Rhodoligotrophos defluvii: one gene and its partner. The protein of the gene in region 2 interacts with the protein of the main gene of each other region in a pairwise test. Links are inferred from orthologs where the notes say so. Each region holds a gene or a part of one and is shown on either strand. Other genes may lie near its edges.

The links.
Region 1: the proteins of secD (region 2) and pheT interact in binary tests that used the Escherichia coli proteins (3 or more experiments, as listed by UniProt). The link is inferred for Rhodoligotrophos defluvii from one-to-one orthologs.

Annotation. Positions count from the first base shown.
Region 1 is NZ_SZZM01000001.1:1,858,370-1,861,785, forward strand. The notes cover bases 110-3,210. They hold pheT (phenylalanine--tRNA ligase subunit beta), read right to left. Parts: upstream 2,811-3,210; coding sequence 408-2,810; downstream 110-407. Other genes in these bases: E4P09_RS08870 (C40 family peptidase), read left to right, coding at 110-405; pheS (phenylalanine--tRNA ligase subunit alpha), read right to left, coding at 2,807-3,210. Also shown: more of E4P09_RS08870, read left to right, coding at 1-109; more of pheS, read right to left, coding at 3,211-3,416.
Region 2 is NZ_SZZM01000005.1:204,296-207,507, forward strand. The notes cover bases 14-2,910. They hold secD (protein translocase subunit SecD), read left to right. Parts: upstream 14-606; coding sequence 607-2,214; downstream 2,215-2,910. Other genes in these bases: yajC (preprotein translocase subunit YajC), read left to right, coding at 211-552; secF (protein translocase subunit SecF), read left to right, coding at 2,237-2,910. Outside these bases: more of secF, read left to right, coding at 2,911-3,212. UniProt on the Escherichia coli protein: Part of the Sec protein translocase complex. Interacts with the SecYEG preprotein conducting channel. SecDF uses the proton motive force (PMF) to complete protein translocation after the ATP-dependent function of SecA.

The DNA of each region.
Region 1 (3,416 bases), on a different replicon or contig from region 2:
GCCTTCGCCAAGCATGTCAGGCCGGTCGGCGAAACCGTCAGCGACTTTGTTTCGGTTGCAGAACGGTTCTTGGGCGCGCCATACGTGTGGGGCGGACGGCAATGGACGGGCATAGACTGTTCCGGCCTGGTGCAGGTCGCGCTGCAGGCGCAGGGTGCGCCATGCCCGCGCGACAGCGACATGCAGGAAGCCAGCCTAGGTCGCCCGCTTGATCCCCGCGACCTCGCAAAGCTGCGGCGGGGCGACCTGGTGTTCTGGCCCGGGCATGTGGGCATCATGGCCGACGCCGAAACGCTGCTGCACGCCACCGGCCATTACATGCAGGTGGTGCTGGAGCCGTTGCGCGAAGCGGTCGAGCGCATCCGTCAGCAGGGCACTGAGGTCCGCAGCATCAGGCGGCTCTGACCTCAGCTACGCAGGCTGGCGCCGGTCGCCTTCGTTGCCTGGGCCACGATGCGGGCCGATATGGCCTCGATCTCCTCGTCGGTGAGGGTCTTGGTCTGCGGCTGCAGCATGACCTCGATGCCGATCGATTTCTTGCCCGGCCCGAGCGCCCGCTCCGCCGCCTCGCCTTCGAACAGATCGAACACCGACACCGCGGCGATGAACTGCTTGTCCGCACCCTTCACCGCCCGCACCAGCTTGTCCGCCGGCACGTCCCGGTCGAGCACGAAGGCGAAGTCGCGGGTCAGCGGCATCAGGTCCGACTGGACCAGCGCCGGCCGAGCCGTGCCCTTGGCCCGCCGGTCGGGAATGGCATTCAGCACGACCTCGAAGCCGACCAGTGGCCCCTTCACGTCCATGGCCTCCAGCACGCGCGGGTGCAGTTCGCCGAACCAGCCGAGCTGGTTCTTGGGGCCGAGCTGCAGCGTGCCGCAACGCCCCGGGTGGAACCAGGCCGGTCCACCTTGCACCACTTGCAGCGAGTCCATCGGCGCGCCCGCCGCTTCGAGCAGCGCCAGCGCGTCCGCCTTGGCGTCGAACAGATCCACCGCCGCCGGCTGGCCGGACCAATGGCGCCCGCTCTTGCGTCCGCGGCGCACGCCGGTCGCCCGCAGGGTTTCGTCCGCCGGCGCATCGCCCGCATAGGCCGGTCCCACCTCGAACAGGCCCACATCGCCGAAGCCGCGCGCCATGTTCCGCCCCACCGCGGCGATCAGCGTGGGCAGGATCGACGGGCGCATATCCGACAGTTCCGACGAGATCGGGTTGGCAAGCTCGAGCTCCGGGGTGCCGCCGCCGAACAGCTCCGCCTGCCGCTTGGACACGAACGACCAGGTCACCGCCTCGTTGAGGCCGCGCGCCGCCAGCACCCGCTCGGCGATCGCGGCGCGGCGCTGCAAGGGCGTCAGCACCAGGCGCGCCACCGGGTGCGGCCGGTCCATGGGCGCAGGCGGGATGTTGTCGAGGCCGACGATACGGCAGACCTCCTCCACCAGGTCGGCTTCGCCATGCACATCCGGCCGCCATGAGGGCACACGGCAGACCAGGCCCTCATCCGTCTCCGTCACCCCGAAGCCCAGGGCTTCCAGAATGCGCCTCTGCTCAGGAACGGTCACGTCGGCCCCGCCCAGGGTGCGCACCCGGTCCTTGCGCAGGGTGTAGCTGCGCTCGTGGTCGGGCACCTTGCCGGCAACGACCAGCTCGGATGCCTCGCCCCCACACAGCTCCAGGATCATGGCCGTGCCGAGCTCGGCACCCGCTTGCACGAAGCATGGGTCGGCCCCGCGCTCGAACCGGTAGCGGGCATCGCTCTGGATGCCTAGCTTGCGTCCGGTTTGCGCCGTGCGCACCGCATCGAAATAGGCGGACTCGAGGAACACCGTGGTGGTCTCATCCGTGCAGCCGGAATGCTCCCCGCCCATGATGCCGCCGATCCCCTCCGGGCCCGCATCGTCGGCAATGACCACCATGCCCGGCTCGAGCCGGTAGGTCCTGCCGTCCAGCGCCAGGATCTCCTCGCCCGCCCGTGCCGAGCGCGCGACGATGTTGCCCTTCACCTTGTCGGCGTCGAACACGTGCAGCGGCCGGCCATAGCCGTAGGTGATGTAGTTGGTGATGTCGACCAGCGCCGAGATGGGCCGCAGCCCGATGGCACGCAGGCGCCGCTGCAGCCAGGCCGGCGAGGGGCCGTTCTTCACCCCGCGAATGGTGCGGCCCACGAACAGCGGACAGCCCTCCGGGTCCTCGGTGCGCACCGAAATGGGCGAGGCGAAGCGGCCCGGTATCTCCGGCACGGCGAGCGGCTTGAGCTTGCCCAGCCCTTTGGCGGCAAGGTCGCGGGCGATTCCGTACACGCCCAAGGCATCTGGCCGGTTGGGCGTCACCGAAATATCGACTACCGGGTCGTCCAGCCCGAGCGCCGTCGCCGCCGGTGTGCCCACCGGGAAGTCCTCCGCAAGGTCGATAATGCCCTCGTGCTCGTCGGAGATCAGGAGCTCCCGTTCCGAGCAGAGCATGCCGTTCGATTCGACGCCCCGGATGCTTGCCTTGGTCAGGTCGAGCCCGGTACCCGGGATATGCGTGCCCACGGGCGCAAAGATGCCGCGCAGGCCGGTGCGCGCGTTGGGCGCGCCGCACACCACCTGCAGCACGCCCGCATCGGTTTCGACCGTGCACACCCTGAGCCGCTCCGCATTGGGATGCTGCACTGCCTCGCGCACATAGGCCACCCTGAACGGCGCCAGCGCTTCGCGCAGATCGGTCACGCTCTCCACCTCGAAGCCGCAGCCGACGAGCCCGTCGAGAATGGCTTCCAGCGGCGCGTCGGTCTCCAGATGCTCCTTGAGCCAGCCAAGGGTGAATTTCATGACAGTCCTCCCGCCAGGGTGGGCAGGTCCAGCGCGCTGAAGCCATAGTGGCGCAGCCAGCGCAGATCGGCCTCGAAGAAGGCGCGCAAATCCGGGATGCCGTATTTGAGCATGGCGATGCGGTCGAGCCCCATGCCGAAGGCGAAGCCCTGATAGCGCGCGGGATCGACACCGGACGCTATGAGCACATTGGGGTGCACCATGCCGGAGCCGAGGATCTCCAGCCAGCTGTCCCCTTCGCCGATGCGGATCTGCCCGCCCTCCCGCCGGTAGCCGATGTCCACCTCCATGGACGGCTCGGTGAACGGGAAATGGGAGGCGCGGAACCGCATCTTCACCTTGTCCACCTCGAAGAAGGCCTTGCAGAACTCCTCCAGCACCCATTTCAGGTGGCCGAGATGGGTGGTCTCGTCGATCACCAGCCCCTCGATCTGGTGGAACATCGGCGTGTGCGTCTGGTCGCTGTCCGAGCGGAAGGTGCGCCCGGGCGCGATGATGCGGATGGGCGGCTCTTGCGCCAGCATGGTGCGGATCTGCACCGGCGACGTGTGGGTGCGCAGCACCTTGCGCGTCCCGTCCGGCTTTTCCCTCAGATAGAACGTATCG
Region 2 (3,212 bases):
CTTGGAAAAAATCGTCGGGCTGTTTAGCCCATGATGCGTTAAGAGGAAATCTTTTCGGCCTGTGCGCGGCCCGGGCTGGGGACACCGTGCCGCAACCAGCAAGGCTTGTATTGCAATGCCGCGACCGGCCGTTATATTCCGCCGCAAGTCGCGGACGGGCCCACTGCAGGCAGCCCCGGCCCCAGGCCATTGACAAGGAGCGCCACGAGGATGTTCATCACACCGGCCTTTGCGCAGAGCACCGGAGCGCCCGCAAGCGACTTCCTGGTGTCGATGCTGCCGCTCATCGCGATCTTCGTGATCTTCTATTTCCTGCTGATCCGGCCGCAGCAGCGTCGGGCGAAGCAGCACCAGGAGATGATCGCCAATATCCGCCGCGGCGACACGGTCGTGACCTCCGGCGGATTGGTCGGCAAAGTGTCGAAGGTGATCGACGAGCGGGAAATCCAGGTCGAGCTCGCGGAGAACGTGCGCGTCCGGGTGGTGAAGAGCATGGTGGCCGAGGTCCGCGCCAAGGGCGAGCCGGTGAAGGACGAGGCCACCGCGAGCTGATTGTCGCTTTGGACGCGCTGCCGCGGCGACATCGCAGGTTGAAAGACGCATAGCATGTATTTCGCCAGATGGAAGGTCGTTGCCACCCTTGCCGTGGTGCTGATGGGCATCCTGCTGGCGCTTCCGAACGTCCTGCCCGAGCGGATCCGCGCCGAGCTGCCGTCCTGGCTGCCGGCCAAGACGGTCCATCTCGGCCTCGACCTTCAGGGTGGCTCGCAGGTGCTGCTGGAGGTCGACCGCAATGACCTCGTCAACCACCTCACCGGCCAGATGGTCGGCGACATCAGGCAGGTCCTGCGCGATGAACGGATCGGGTATACGGGCCTCGGCCGGTCCGGCACCCAGGTGACCGTCCGCATCCGCAATCCGCAGGACGTGGACCGGGCCCTCGAGCGAATCCGCCAGCTTGCCCAGCCCATCCAGACCGGCCTGTTCATGGACGGCCAGAGTGTCGCCTCGGCGGAGGTGACGCGCGATGGTGACCGGATCATCCTCAGCTTCACCGAAGCGGGCCTGGAGGCGCGCATATCGCGCGCGGTGCAGCAGTCCATCGAAATCGTGCGCCGGCGGGTGGACGCGCTCGGGACGACGGAGCCGTCCATCACCCGCCAGGGTTTGGACCGGATCGAGGTGCAGGTGCCTGGACTGCAGGATCCGGCACGGCTCAAGGATCTGTTGGCGACCACCGCCCAGCTGCAGTTCCGGCTATTGTGCGACGAGCAGCCGGAAACGGCCCAGCCGGCCAGCGCTCCGCCCGGCTGCGATCTGCTCTATTCGCGCGACGAGCCGCGGATTCCCTATTTCGTCCAGACGTCGAGCCGCGCGACCGTGGAGGGCGAAGATCTCACCGACGCCCAGCCGGGTTTTGATCAGCGCAATGGCGAGCCGATCGTCTCCTTCCGCTTCAACCAGCGCGGCGCCCAGCGGTTCGGCGAGCTGACCCAGCGCAATGTGGGCAAGCCCTTTGCCATCGTGCTCGACAATGAGGTGATCAGCGCGCCGGTCATCAATGAGCCGATCCTCGGCGGCACTGGGCAGATCAGCGGCCGGTTCACCGTGGAGGATGCCAATGACCTCGCCATCGTGCTGCGCTCAGGCGCATTGCCGGCCAAGCTGCAAATCGTCCAGGAGAGCAGCGTGGGGCCGAGCCTCGGGGCCGACTCGATCCGCGCCGGCACGATCGCGTCGGTGGTTGCCGTGCTGGCGGTGTTTGCCTTCATGGTCGTGGGCTACGGCCTGTTCGGCGTGTTCGCCAACATCGCGCTGATCGTGAACCTCATCCTGCTCTTTGCGGCTCTGTCGGTGCTGCAGGCGACGCTGACGCTGCCGGGCATTGCGGGCATCGTGCTGACCATCGGCATGGCGGTGGACGCCAACGTGCTGATCTACGAGCGCATCCGGGAGGAGCAGCGCAACGGCCGCTCGGTGATCGCTTCACTGCAGGCCGGTTTCGATCGAGCACTGGCCACCATCATCGATTCCAATGTCACCGGCCTCATTGCCGCTATCGTGCTGTTCGGCATGGGGTCAGGCCCGGTGCGCGGCTTCGCTGTCACCATGACGCTCGGCATCGCGATCTCCATGTTCACCGCGTTCACGCTGACACGGATGATGGTGGCTTGGTGGTTCCACAGCGCACGCCCGCGGACGATTCCGCTTTAGGTTTTCAGCGAGGCACCCGTTCATGCGGCCGATCCGCTTCATCCGCGACGACACCGATTACCGCTTCATGCGATTTGCCCGCTTTGGCTACGCGCTGTCCGGCCTGTGCATGATCGCGTCGGTCCTCCTGTTCCTGACCGTGGGCCTCAACTACGGCATCGACTTCGAAGGCGGCACGGTCATCGAGATCCAAACGCCACAGCCGGCTGATCTTGCGCAGCTGCGCAGCACTGTGGGCGGGCTTGGCCTTGGAGAAGTGGAAGTGCAAGGCCTCGGCCAGCCCGACCAGGTGATGATCCGCGTCGGCAAGCAGGAGGGCGAGCAGGCCCAGCAGGATACGCTGGCCAAGGTCCGTAACGCGCTGGGACCGGACGTCACCTATCTCCGCACCGAGGTGGTTGGGCCGAAAGTGTCGGGGGAACTCGCGCAGATGGGCACGATCGCGGTGCTGATCTCGATGATCGGCATTCTGATCTACATCTGGTTCCGCTTCGAATGGCAGTTCGCCTTGGGGGCAATCCTGTCGCTCGTGCACGACGTGGTGCTGACCATCGGCCTGTTCTGCCTGCTCGGCATTCAGTTCAACCTGACGATCATCGCCGCCGTGCTGACGATCGTCGGCTATTCGCTGAACGACACGGTGGTGGTGTTCGACCGCATCCGGGAATATCTCCGGAAATACAAGTCAATGAAGCTGATCGATCTCATCGACCTATCGTTGAACAGTACCCTTTCCCGCACCATCTTGACGTCGGTAACCGCGTTCCTGGCGATGCTGTCGCTCTATGTCTTCGGCGGAGAGGTGCTGCGTGGCTTCACCTTCGCCATGCTGTGGGGCGTCATCATCGGAACGTATTCCTCGATCTTCGTGGCCGCGCCCATCCTGCTTCTGGTTGGCGTCAAGCGCGACTGGAGCGCCGTTGCGGAAAAGGGCTCGGTGAATGTGAGGACCGGCGCAACCGCCGCCGCGGCCGGCAAACGCGGCACCGCCGCCGGTA